4 regions of the Streptomyces sp. NPDC059256 genome follow, and region 3 is predicted to be linked to each of the others. Evidence: riboswitches for the same ligand, from Rfam matches in the RefSeq annotation. Region 3 holds a riboswitch; each other region holds the start of a gene.
The links. Region 3 has a riboswitch for cobalamin ahead of ACFXJL_RS32255 (hypothetical protein). Riboswitches for the same ligand answer to the same signal wherever they lie in the genome.
Positions count from the first base shown of each region.

Region 1: another riboswitch for cobalamin. It lies ahead of ACFXJL_RS28505 (hypothetical protein); the one in region 3 lies ahead of ACFXJL_RS32255 (hypothetical protein).
Region 2: another riboswitch for cobalamin. It lies ahead of ACFXJL_RS33185 (DUF4430 domain-containing protein); the one in region 3 lies ahead of ACFXJL_RS32255 (hypothetical protein).
Region 4: another riboswitch for cobalamin. It lies ahead of ACFXJL_RS15570 (cobalamin biosynthesis protein); the one in region 3 lies ahead of ACFXJL_RS32255 (hypothetical protein).

Region 1 is NZ_JBHYZO010000020.1:36,719-39,928, reverse strand. It holds gene ACFXJL_RS28510 (prenyltransferase/squalene oxidase repeat-containing protein) at 1-697, opposite strand, end outside; cobalamin riboswitch at 928-1,057, opposite strand; cobalamin riboswitch at 1,119-1,264, shown strand; gene ACFXJL_RS28505 (hypothetical protein) at 1,370-2,782, shown strand; gene ACFXJL_RS28500 (hypothetical protein) at 2,985-3,210, opposite strand, start outside.
Region 2 is NZ_JBHYZO010000032.1:44,633-47,842, reverse strand. It holds gene ACFXJL_RS33190 (NAD(P)-dependent oxidoreductase) at 1-549, shown strand, start outside; gene ACFXJL_RS33185 (DUF4430 domain-containing protein) at 721-1,215, opposite strand; cobalamin riboswitch at 1,352-1,488, opposite strand; gene ACFXJL_RS33180 (M20/M25/M40 family metallo-hydrolase) at 1,728-2,822, shown strand; gene ACFXJL_RS33175 (DEAD/DEAH box helicase) at 3,049-3,210, opposite strand, start outside.
Region 3 is NZ_JBHYZO010000029.1:20,146-23,355, forward strand. It holds gene ACFXJL_RS32245 (FecCD family ABC transporter permease) at 1-743, opposite strand, end outside; gene ACFXJL_RS32250 (ABC transporter substrate-binding protein) at 740-1,726, opposite strand; gene ACFXJL_RS32255 (hypothetical protein) at 1,783-2,172, opposite strand; cobalamin riboswitch at 2,211-2,414, opposite strand; gene ACFXJL_RS32260 (hypothetical protein) at 2,672-3,210, opposite strand, start outside.
Region 4 is NZ_JBHYZO010000005.1:375,777-378,986, reverse strand. It holds gene ACFXJL_RS15580 (inorganic phosphate transporter) at 1-1,087, shown strand, start outside; gene ACFXJL_RS15575 (hypothetical protein) at 1,100-1,324, shown strand; cobalamin riboswitch at 1,484-1,626, shown strand; gene ACFXJL_RS15570 (cobalamin biosynthesis protein) at 1,811-2,785, shown strand; gene ACFXJL_RS15565 (cobyric acid synthase) at 2,785-3,210, shown strand, end outside.

The DNA of each region.
Region 1 (3,210 bases), on a different contig from region 3:
CGCTCCGACCCGCCGCATAGGCGTAGGCATCGGTGGCGGATCCCAGGAAGGCGATCGTCCTGTCCAGGGTGGCACTCTTGCCGTCCGCAGCGGCGAGGGCGAAGGCGGCCTCGGTGGTGAGGAAGTGGTTGGGCGTTTCGGAGCCGTCGTCCACCACTCGCTCACCGTCCGTCAGCTTCCCCCGCACCCAGGCGGCGGCCTTGGCGATCTTCACCTCGGCCGGTGGCACGTTGGGCACCTCGGGATCGGGCCCGGGAGTGCCACCTCCCGCTCGCACTTCGTCAGGGGTGAACGTCGGTCGCCCCGTGCTGCCACCGATGTCCGTGCCGCCGAAGACCCAGGCGTCCACGTCCCCCGGCCGGGGCCTGCGGTCCATCGCCCCGTACTGGCTGTACGACCAGTCGTCGTCACCCGGTGCGGCGACCCAGTAGGACCAGTACGCGGTCGCCTGTGGCGTGAGGACGCAGTCCTCCACGGCCGGAGTCGGGTACTGCGTACCGGAGTTGAAGGATCCGTGGCCGATGCGACAGATGAACGCCGGACCGTCGTGGCCGGTTCCGGCCGTACTGAAACCAGCCTCGTGCAGCAATTCGTAGCCGGTGGTGGGAGTGGCATCGCAGCCCCGTTCCACCGCGCCGCCGAACGGCCCGAAGTCCACGGCGACCACGGCACCGGCACTCGCGGTGCACTGCGCCATCGGGTCGGCCGCGACCGGGGGAGCGTTGACGAAGGCGACACCGGTGCCGCCGAGAAGAAACACGGCCGACAACAGCGCCACCAGCGCTGTCCGCCTTCTCCGTCCGACTCTGCCCACCACGGCTCCTCACATCAGCCGTGCGACGGCCGTGGTTGAGGGGCCGCTCCCCGAGTCATCGCAGGCGGGAAGCGCCGGTCGACCACGCCGTAGTCCGCGACGGCGCTTCTCGCTGAAAAACTGTTGCTCCAGGCATTCCGACTCGCCCGGCTCCGGCCGGGCCTACGGTTGCGGGTCAGCGCCGGATTTCGACCGGCTTTCCCTGAAGTGCAGTGCGTATCAGCCGGATTGGAACATGCAGATAAAGACAGCGTCAAGGTGACCTGAATCGCAAGTGGGTGATTCCCGGCCACCGTCGTGGCCGATCTGGTGCACTCGCCACCGCTCGGGTAGCGTCCAGGGCTGCCACATGGGGGAATCCGGTGTGAACCCGGAGCTGACGCGCAGCGGTGTGGGACGGCAAGGACCGTTCCGAGCCCGAATGCCCATGCGGTGCAGCAGCGCTCGAAGCCGTACCACGCGATTGGACGACGGCCCGAACTCGCCTCGGCCGCACGGGTTTTCCGCGGTCCTGTGCGCCCGGCGCCGGCGTCCCTGTCACCACAGGAGCAGGCCATGCACCGTCCCTCGACCTCCCGCCGCCTCACCTTGGCGGTGCCCGTAGCCATCGGGCTCATCGCCCTGACCGTGCCGCTCGCGGCGGCTACCTCCACACCGGCCCAGATCGCCACCTCCAAGACCAACGGCGTCGCCTACCTCAAGTCCCTCCAGGCGGCGGACGGTTCGTACGCGGGCTCCGGACTCTCCAACGAGTGGGCCTTCAGCGCCTTCGCCGCGGCCGGTACCGCGGTTGTGGACGTGACACCCGGTGGTGATGTGACGAAGAACGCCCGAACCGTCTATCGGAACCTGCTGACCACGGCCGGTTGGCCCGCGGCCTCACCCGTCGTCACCGACTACGAGCGGGGCACGCTGAACGCCTACGCGGCGGGCATCGACCCCGCCCGGGTGTCCGCCTCCCGCAATCTGATCGCCGATGTCTACGGCTACTGGCAAACCGCCGAAGCCGGCTACTTCGGCCCCTCGGCCAACTACAACGGCACCGTCTTCGCCGCGCTCGCGCTCGCCGGTGCGAAGACCCAGACCGGTGCTCAACGCGTGCCCCAAGCGCTCCTGGACAAGGTGACCACCCGCATCCGGGCCAACCAACACAACGACGGCGGCTGGGACTACCAGAAGGCCGAGGGCAACCCCACCCGTCTCAGCGCAGCCAGCGATGTCGATATGACCGGCGCCTCGATGGCGGCCCTGTGCGCGTCCGGAGTCCCCAACACGGACACGGACATCGTCCAGGCCAGAACCTTCCTCAAGAACAAACTGGTCCCCGCGACCGGCGCGTTCAACGCGATGTACGGGATCAACACCAACTCCAACGGATGGGCGGTCGCCGGGCTCAACGCCTGTGGCATCAACGCCCAGACGGGCGACTTCCTCACCTCCATGGGCAAGACCCCCATCGACTTCCTCATCGCCCAGCAGTACAACCCGGCCGGCGGCTTCAAGTACAAGCCCAGCGACACCGGGCCCTCCGCCTACGCCTCCATCGACGCACTCCGTGCCGTCGCGGGCGGCGGTTTCACCACCGCTCCGCCCACCCCCGTCACTCCCGGCGCGCCGCAGTGGGTCGCAGAGAGCGCCTTCACCCCCGGCACCGCCACCGAACTCGCCCTCACCGTGGACGACGGCGCAGGCGGTCTCAAGGTCTGTTCGGTCGCCTTCACCCCCACCGCAGGTACGAGCACTCTCTCAGACGTGCTGAACGCGGCGGCCTCGGCCGCCACACCGCCCGGTTGCGTGACCTCCGTGACCCCGGCGTCGGGCTCCGGCACCATCACCGCCATCAACGGCAAGTCCAACAGCGGTTCCAACACCTGGAAGGTCAGCGTCGACGGCTCTGCCTTCGCCTCTGCCACCCGGGGCAAGGTGGTCAACATCGGGGACACCATCGCCCTGCGCTGGGGAGCCTGAGCCAGGCCGGGCGAGCGGCGCCCCAGCCGCCCGACCCTCCCCGTACCCGTACCCCTACCCGTCTCCGTAGACGGAGTGTGGCGGCACTCGGACGCCCGGCGGCGATGTCAGCCTCCGGGTCCCGGACCGTCGGGAGACAGAGCTAGGCCCGTGTGCGACCGAAGCGGTTCGTCGGTCACACACGGGCCTTGCGCCGCGGCGGTCAGCGGCAGACATCGGTCAACCAGGCGGCACGCGCGAGATCGAGACCGCCGCGCCAGGCGGCGAGCGGAAGAGTGATGTCCGAGCGCGGAGCACCGCGCAGCCGGCGATGGGCGGCGTGCACCTCGGCTCGCGACACGAACCGGTCGAAGGAGGGCGGGAGCAGTGGGTTGGTCAGGACCCCGAGTTCTGCCAACCCGATCAGCACGCCGTAGCGCCGGTACTTG
Region 2 (3,210 bases), on a different contig from region 3:
GCCTACCTGGACGGCGCGATCATGGTGCCACCACCGCTCGTCGGACACCCCGAGTCCGTCTTCCTCTACAGCGGTCCACAGGATGTCTTCGACGAGCACCGGGCGACGCTGGCGAGCATGGGCAGCCCTCGCTACCTCGGCTCCGACCCCAGCTTGGCAGTGCTCTACAACGCTGCCCTGCTCGACCTGATGTACGCGACCATCAACGGCTTTCTGCACGCCACGGCGCTGGTCGGATCGGCGAACGTCTCGGCGGTCACCTTCGCCGATCTCGCACTCAACTGGTTCATGCCCTCGGTGGTGGACTCAACTCTCGCCGAGCAGGCTCCCGATCTGGACAAGGGCAACTATCCGGGCGACGTCGGCACCATGGAGATGAATCTCAATGCGCTGGAGCACATCACCCGTACATGTGTGGAGCAGGGCGTTCACTCCGACCAGCCGCGGCTGATGAAGGAGATCGCCGAGCGGGCGATCGCCGAGGGCTACAGCGGGAAGAACTACCTCGCCGTGTTCGAAGTCTTCAAAAGGGCGACACGGGTTTCGTGACCTCGTTCCGCGCGGTGCACCACAGATCGGTTGCCGGAACTGGCCCTGGTTCAGGGGCCAGTACCGCCCGTGCGATGCGGGCAGTCCGCTGTCATGCCGCCTCGATGTCGACCGGGCGAGGTCGACGTCGAGGCGGCACTACCCAACAGGGCGAACGGTGTCTGATGCGGCCTAGAAGGCAGTCCAGGTGAAGGCGACGTGGTCACCGGTCCTGATGCGGAACTGGCAGCCACCGACCGGCGTGGGTACGCCGTTCACCGATATGTTCCAGTACGCGGAAGCCCCACCGCTGACTCCCTTGATGGTGTCCACGGAGAAGTCGTCGAAGGACGAGTACCAGGTGCCGTCCCAGGTGAAGTGGCGCTTGCGCGCGGCGTCGTCGAGCGCCGCGGTCGGGGTGGGTACGGCGGTCGGGTACTGACCGCCGTTGGTGCCGTCACAACGGTGGGTACCACCCGTCGCGGTGGTGACGTCGTGCCCCTTGGTTCTGATGAGGCCCTTGAAGAGACGCCCTTCCGGTCCTTGCACCGTGAGCTTCACGAAGACCGGCGCATTCGTGGGGACGGTGGTGGGCGCGGGTGTCGCATGGGCGAGGGGTGCGGCGGTGAGGGTGAGGCCGAGCACGGCGGTGAGGGTCGCAACGCGGAGGGCGAGCGTCTGGCGCACGAGGGTGCCTTTCCGATGGAGGCCGGCCGCGCGACCCCTGGGAACCGACCAACGGCCCACGCACCGCCCCGTGGACGGACGCTGCCGTGCACCGGACTCGGGGCTTCGCGCCGCAGACCATGGCGGTGGGAAGCAGTGCACGCGCGTCACGACGGGCGGTCCGGCTCACGGCAGCCAATCGCCGATCACGGTTGCAGGTCAGCGCCGGAATCACACCGGCTTTCCCCAGTCGTACGCGCATTGAGTTGTCACACCGGTAGGACCGGAGCCCACGCATCGTAGCCTGCTGTCGCCGTTCTTGGGATGATTCCCAACGAACTTACGCTTTACCGGAGTTCGACCCGATCGGGGGTGTCCATGAGCGAGTACCGCAGTTGTCGTGGCGGCCCACGGACGGCCCTGTCCGCCGCGCCGAGAGCACGTGTCGGCGGTAGCGGGCCGGGGGTCGCCGGATCGGATCGACGGGCAAGTCCTCCTGTGTTCAACGAAGGGACCTCGTGGATCTCAACCGCATGCTGACCGAGTTGGAAGAGCTCGTTCTGTGCGAATCCTTCTCGGCCGACCATCAGGCCGTGGCCCGCAGTGCGACGACGGTCGCGGCGCAGGGCAGCCGATGGCTGGACACAGCTCCCGAAACCCTGGTGATCGGCGGGGTGACCCATCTGCGCTGGGCCTTCGGCGTTCCCCGGGTGCTCCTGGTCGGGCACCACGACACCGTATGGCCGATCGGCTCCTTGTCCAGCCATCCCTGGTCCGTCGAGGACGGCATCGCCCGTGGACCCGGTGTCTTCGACATGAAGGCGGGGCTGGTGCAGATGTTCCACGCGGTGGGGAGTCTCGACTCCCTCGACGGCATCTGCATCCTGGTCACGGGGGACGAGGAGGTCGGTTCCCGCACCTCTCGGGAGTTGATCCTGGAATCGGCGCGGGGGTGTGCGGCGGCCTTCGTCCTGGAGGCGTCCGCCGACGACGGAGCGTTGAAGACCGTGCGCAAGGGGGTGTCCCGGTACGACATCTCCGTGCGGGGCAGAGCCGCGCACTCCGGCCTCCAGCCGGAGAAGGGAATCAACGCGGCGATCGAGGCGGCCCATCAGATCCTTGCGCTCGCCGAACTGGACGCGCTGATGCGCGAGGGCCGACCGCACGGCCCGGAGGCCACCACCATCACCCCGACCCTCGTCTCCGCGGGCACCTCCGGCAACACGGTGCCCGATCTGGCCACGATCCGTGTCGACGTACGGGCCGCAAGCGCCGCGGCTCTGACGCGGGTGGACGAACTGATCCGCACGCTCGCCGTACGCACTCCCGGTGCACATCTGGCCGTGGAAGGCGGGCCCCATCGGCCGCCGTTGGAGCACAGCTCCTCGGCCGCACTCTTCGCGTCGGCGCAACGGGCGGCGGCTCGTCTCGGGATGGAGCCGCTGCGTGCGGCGGCGGTGGGGGGCGCCTCGGACGGGAATCTCACCGCGGGCGCGGGTGTCCCGACCCTGGACGGTCTCGGCGCGGTGGGCGGTGGTGCCCATGCCGACGACGAGCATGTGTTGGTCTCCGAGATGCCGCTTCGCGCCACGCTCCTGGCCGAGTTGATCACTACGGTGCGTGGCTGAGACGAGCTGGGTCCCCACCGGAGACGCACTCACCGCGGAGAACAGTCCTATCGACCCGGGCTATCCGTCGCGGAAGCCGCGCGATCGCCCGTGAAGGCCCATGAAAGCCCATGAAGGACAGCGCGAAGGGGCCGCTCGCCTGATGTGGCGAGCGGCCCCTTCGCTTGTTCGGGTCGTCCCGCCAGGCGTCCTACGAAAGGGCAGCCGAGCGGTTCGGAGGTACCGCCTAGGCCGAGCGTCGCACCCGGGCCGCCTTGCGGGCTTCGGCGGTGCGGCGGGACTCGGTGGACCGACGGGACGCACCACCGGCGCGGGCGGGCTGTCCCGGTCGGGTTCCACGGCCTCGGAAGGGGGCACTGCCCGTCTTGGGACGCTGTGCGGCCGGGGC
Region 3 (3,210 bases):
AGCAGCACCGCCGTACCGGCGAGCACCACCACGGCCGGTAGCCACACCATCGACCAGGTGGTGCCTGCAAGTCCGCCGAGCATCCACCGCAGAGCCGACTGGGTCTTGTGCGGGTCATTGGAGGTGACGATCAGGAAACTCGCCAGCGCGGAGAGCACCTCCGCCATCGCGACCCCCGCCAGCACCAGCCGGATCGTGGTCATCCGACCCCCCGACCTGGCCAGGAAGTACACCGCGACCAGCGCTGCGAGCGCCCCGGCGAACGCCGCAACCGGCAGGGTCACGAGCCCGAACACAGTGATGTTGAGGACCAGTACCGACACCGCGCCGACCGACGCACCCGAGGACACCCCGAGCAGCATCGGATCGGCCAGCGGATTGCGGACCAGTGCCTGGAGAGCCATGCCGGAGACGGCGAGACCGGCGCCGACCACCCCGGCCAACAGGACCCGGGGTAGCCGCACATCCAGCACGATCGTCTCGCGGACCGGGGTCCAGGTGACGTCAGCGAGCCCAGGATGCACATGGTGCAGGACGATCGACCAGACCTGCCCGGTGGGAACGCTGATGGACCCGACGGCGATCCCCGCGGTCGCGGCGAGGAGCACCAGCAGCGCCAGCACGGCCAGCACCAGTCCGTACGGAGGTCGGCCCCGGCCGCCCACCGCGGCGGTGGCGGTCGGCCCGGGAGCCTTGGTGACAGCCGAGGCAACGTCACCCAGGGCCCGGGGCGCGCCCGTCACCGGAAGCGGTCCGGGTGCAGCTGACGGGCCAACGAGTCCACACCCGCCGGTACCCGCACCCCGAGCACGGTCGAGGACAACGGGAGTACCGCGAACCGCTTGTTCTTGATGGCGGGCACGTCCTGGAGCGCCGGGTGCGACAGCAGGAACTTCTTCTTGGCCGCAAGGGGTTGGTCCCCGTAGTCGTAGATCACGACGACCTCGGGGGCCCGTTCGGCGACCTGCTCGAACGAGACATCACCGAACTGCTTGTCCAGATCGGCGAAGATGTTGGCCCCGCCCGCCTCCTTGATCATCTCGTTGCCGACGCCCGCGCCACCCGCGGTGAACGCCGTCTTGTCCCCGCTGTCGTATACGAACACCTTGAGCGCATCGACACCGCCGAGCTTCTTGTCGACCGCACCGAGTGCCGCCTCGGCCTTCTTGACCTCGCGTTCCGCACGCTCCGGAACCCCGAATATCTTCCCGATGCCGCGTAGTTCCTCGCCGATCATCGCCATCGTCACCGGTCCCGTCGGGCACTCCTCCACATTCAGATAGGAGTCGACGCCCGCTTTGGCGAGAGCGGCCCTGCTGCGGCCCTCCTTCTCGTCGAAGGTGCTCGCGAACCCGGCGTAGGCGAAGTCCGGTTCGGCGTTCAGCAGCACCTCGAAGGACGGGTACTCCTTCGAGAGCACCTTGATCCCCCGATAGGCGTCCTGGTACTCGGGGAGGATCTTGTCGTCGAGATAGGCGGTGCCCACCATCGACTTCTCCAGACCGAGAGCGAGGAGCACTTCGGTGGCGTGCTGGTTCAGCGTCACCGCGCGCTGCGGCGGACGCTCGTACGTCGTCTTCACCCCGCAGTTGGTCACGGTGACGGGGAAGCCCTCGGTTGCGGATCCCGAGGCGGCGGGATCGTCCCGGTCGGTTGATGTGCCACCGCCGCAGCCCGCCACCAGGAAAGCGGCAGCGGCCAGCAGGGACAGGGAGCGTTTCGCCATGGTGTGGTCGGTCCTCTCACCGCGGACGCCGTTGCGCCGCGGTCGGTTGGCAGGGTTCAGCGGGGGTCGGCGGACGACGCGTCACGGACCCGCCGTGGCGGGGTGAAGGCGTACAGGCCGAGGATCTCCGGCAGCGGGGCCTCTCCGGGGCCGCCCGCGCGCACCCAGTCGACGATGTCGTCGGTCGCGGCGGGGTCGTTGACGAGGCCGAGCCAGACAGGACGGGCACCGGCGGCGCGTCCCGCAGCCGAGGGCTGGACGACGACCACATTCGCCTGGTCGCAGACGTCCAGACACTCGGAGATCCGTACCGGAAGGTCCCGGCTCAGCGCGGCGACCTGCGCCGCGTGATCGATACCGGTCACCTTCGCGCTGCCGCAGCAGCAGTCCCGGCACACGACGACCCGGCACGGCGCCGGAGCCCCGGAACGTTGCCCTTCGGGCATCCCGACTCACACTCCCCTCTGGGGAGATCCGCCCCAGTCTGTCGAGGAGGCGACCGCGTGAGTCTCCTGGCTCTCGGGTCAACGCTCGCCCCAGCCTTCCCACCCGCGTAGGGGCAGTGGTCTGTTTGGGGTTCGCTCGCCGATCACAGTGGCGGGACCGCACCGGATTCACACCGGTTTCCTCGATCCGCCGTCGCCTTTCGGCGTCATCATGACAGACGGCGCGGCCGGATCGTATGCCTGGGCCGCAGTTGCAGCGCAGGTCACACGGCGAAGCCTCGGTCGGGTGGCGCAATCCACCAACCCGACAGGTGGCCGGGGCGGCTGTCCGCCTTCCCGGTGAGAGGGGCGCGCGGAACCGGCACACATCTGCGCGATGGCATCCTCCAGCGCCTGCCCGGGCGAAAGCCTCTGCGGTGGGCCAACTCGATCCACCGGGGCAGCGGTCTGCCGGAGCTCAGGGTCAGACCGCCACGGCTGCCCGGTGGTCTGATGCTGATCAGCTTCGGGCCGCCACGGCTGCCGCGACCGTGGCCAGGATGCGATGCAGGACAGGGACCGGAATCGCCGGATTGGTGACCGCCGCGCATGCCGTGTCGCGATCGTGCAGCAGCGCGGCGAGGACGCGGGCAGGCAGCCGTGGATTGCGCAGGGCGGCCCCGCGGACGTGAGCCGCCGGGTCGTTCAGAAACCTCACCGCGTCAGCCGGTGACAGCCGGGTGTCCTCGGCCGCGCGGTGGCGCACCTCGGCCTCGGGGTCGCGAGCGAGATGTGCGACGTCGGCAGGCGTGGACTCCGGATCGTCCAGCGCCAGACGGCGCATCCGTCCATCGGGGTCGCCGACGTAGCGCAGCAGGCCAGTACGGGGGAAGTTGGGGTGGCCGCGGGGGCGGTCAGGGTGACTGAAGCTGCCGTCCCACCAGCGCCAGACCTCCAGCAGCAGCTCGGCCGGCGCGTCATCGCACGATTCGGCGAGGAACAGGCGGACCGTCTTGTCCTCGTCCCGCGCCAGACGCTCCACGACGTCCGCTGGAAGAT
Region 4 (3,210 bases), on a different contig from region 3:
GGTGGAGGTCGCCAAGACGATCTCCAGCGGCATCGTCAACGAGTCAGGCATCACCCCCGAAGTGATCTTCGCGGCGCTCGTCGGCGCCATCCTCTGGAATCTGTTGACCTGGCTGATCGGTCTGCCGTCCAGCTCCTCGCACGCCCTCATGGGCGGTCTGATCGGTGCGACCATCGCGTCGGTCGGTATCAGCGGAGTCAACGGCGGCACCGTGGTCACCAAGGTGCTCATCCCTGCGATCGCAGCCCCGCTGGTCGCCGGTATCGCCGCCTACCTCGCGTCCCGGCTGACGTACCGCCTCGGCCGGAACACCGACCCGAAGTCCACCGCCAAGGGCTACCGCGCCGGCCAGATAGCCTCGGCCGGCCTCGTGTCCCTGGCCCACGGCACCAATGACGCCCAGAAGACCATGGGTGTCATCACCCTCGCGCTCGTCGCCGGTGGAGTGCTCGTCCCCGGCTCCAACCCCCCCATGTGGGTCATCGCATCCGCGGGCATCGCCATCGCCCTCGGCACCTACCTCGGTGGGTGGCGCATCATCCGCACCATGGGCAAGGGCCTGACCGACCTCCAGCCGCAGCAGGGCTTCGCCGCCCAGACCAGTGCGGCCAGCGTCATCCTCGCCTCGTCGAACCTCGGCTTCTCCCTCTCCACCACCCACTCGTGCTCCGGCGCGGTGATGGGTGCCGGTCTGGGCCGCAAGGGCGGGGTGGTCCGCTGGTCGACCGCCACCCGGATGTTCGTGGCCTGGGGTCTGACCCTGCCGGCCGCCGGTCTGGTGGCCGCCGGTTCCGAGTACGTGACCAAGCAGGGTGACTGGGGCGTGGCGGTGGTCGCCACCTTCCTGGTCGCCTCGTCCGCCGCCATCTGGTTCATCTCCCGCCGCCAGGTCGTCGACCACACCAACGTCAACGACACGTCCGAGGAAGGCGAGCCCGCGGGCGTGGTCACCACGGCCATCGCGGCCGTCACCCCGCCGCCTGCCGGCACGACGATGAACAACTCCCTGGACGACCTCAAGACGACCATCCCGGCCCGCAATGCCGCGACCCCCGAAGCCGGCCCCGCCAGCCCGGCCGCGGTGTAAGGACTGAAGACCATGAAAATCGACTGGGTAGCCCTCGGCTCCGTCTTCGGCGTGAGTCTCGTCGCCACCATTGCGCTGGTGGGCCTGTTCACCCTGGGCATCATCGGTCTGAGCAAGCAGGGGGCTGCGACCGCCTCCGGCACCGGCTCGGTTGCCCTTCCCCGGATAGGCGCCTACACCTGCTTCGCCCTCTGCACCGCGGCCATCAGCTACGGCATATATCTGATCGTCACCTGAGGCCGCACCTCACCGCACAGCAGCAGTCGTTTCACAGCCGGGCCGTCGATCTCTCGGGATCTGCGGTCCGGCTTCTGCGTGCCCTGAGGGATCCTCGGGAAGCAGGGGCGATGTGGGGCTCGGCACACTGCACCGTCGCAGGTCAACGGCAGGTTGACGGCTGTTCTCGGGGCGTGGTGGACTGCCGGGGCCAACTACGACAGCAGCAGAGGAAGCCGGTGCGAATCCGGCGCGGTCCCGCCACTGTGACCGGGGAGTTCCTCCCCGTGAGCCAGGAACTCTCGCCGTCGATCACGTCGAACCAGGGCGCGGACACCCTGAGTGAGGACATATCGCCATGCCCGGCTACGGTCCAGCCCCTGCCTTGATCGACGGCATCCACTTGCTGTGCGGTGCACCCCCGGCGACGCCGGCCCGGCAGGGAACACGGATATCCCACGGGCCGGCACCAAGGGCCCTCCGAGGCGGAACGCCGGTCTGAAACCCATGCGTACCGATCGTGTCTTCGCGTACGGGGCGGCTGCCGGGCTCCTGGCTGATCTACTGCTCGGCGACCCGCGCCGAGGGCATCCCGTCGCCCTCTTCGGGCGGGCCGCCGGCACCGTCGAGAAGGCCCTGTGGCGTGACCACCGCGGCTGGGGAGCCCTGTACACGACGCTCTGCGTCGGCGGGGCCACCGCGACCGCCGCCCTGGCGTCCCGTGCCACCCGCCGCAGTCCGGTGCTCCGCACCGCGCTGACCGCGACCGCCACCTGGACCGTGGTCGGAGGGACGTCACTGGGCCGGGAGGCCCGTGCCGTCGGTGCCGCGCTCGCGGCCGGTGACATCGAGCGGGCCCGGGCCCGGCTGCCACACCTGTGCGGACGCGACCCCCAGTACCTGGACGAGCAGCAGATCGCCCGGGCGGTCGTCGAGTCCGTCGCCGAGAACACGTCGGACGCGGTCGTGGGGGCCCTGGTGTGGGGCGCGGTCGCGGGCGTGCCCGGACTGGTCGCCTTCCGTGCGGTGAACACCCTGGACGCGATGGTGGGGCACCGGTCGCCCCGGCACCGACGGTTCGGCTGGGCCTCGGCCCGGCTCGACGATGTCGCCGGCTGGCCCGGAGCGAGGCTGACGGCCGCTCTCGCCGCCGTCGCGGGCGAGAGCGCCCCCCGGGCACTCGCGGCCTGGCGGGCCGACGCCCATCGGCATCCCAGCCCCAACGCGGGACCCGTGGAAGCCGCGTTCGCCGGTGCGCTGGGAGTACGACTCGGCGGGACGCTCTCCTACGCCGGACGGATCGAGCACCGACCGGTCCTGCACTCCGCGGGCCGGCAGGTGGAGTTGGCCGACATCGAGCGGGCGGTACGGCTGTCACGACGGGTCGGGGTGTTGGCGCTCGGTGTGGGCGTGATGGCCCGCTCGCTGTTCGCACGGGCAGCGAGACCGCAGCGAGGACGACGAGAGGGCCGGGGGACCTGATGACGAGCCGAGGGCGCGGCGGTGGCCTGCTGATCGCCGGCACCACGTCGGACGCGGGCAAGAGCGTGGTCACGGCGGGCATCTGCCGCTGGCTGGTGCGGCAGGGGGTGAAGGTCGCTCCGTTCAAGGGCCAGAACATGTCCCTGAACTCCTTCGTCACCCGACAGGGCGCGGAGATCGGCCGGGCCCAGGCGATGCAGGCGCAGGCCGCCCGCGTCGAGCCCAGCGCACTGATGAACCCGGTGCTCCTCAAACCCGGCAGCGACCGGTCCAGCCAGGTCGTGCTGATGGGCAGACCGGTCGGTGAGATGAGCGCCCGCGGCTACCACGGCGGCCGACAGCAGACCTTGCTGGCCACCGTCGTGGAGTGCCTGGAGGAGTTGCGGGCCACCCATGACGCCGTGATCTGCGAGGGGGCGGGAAGC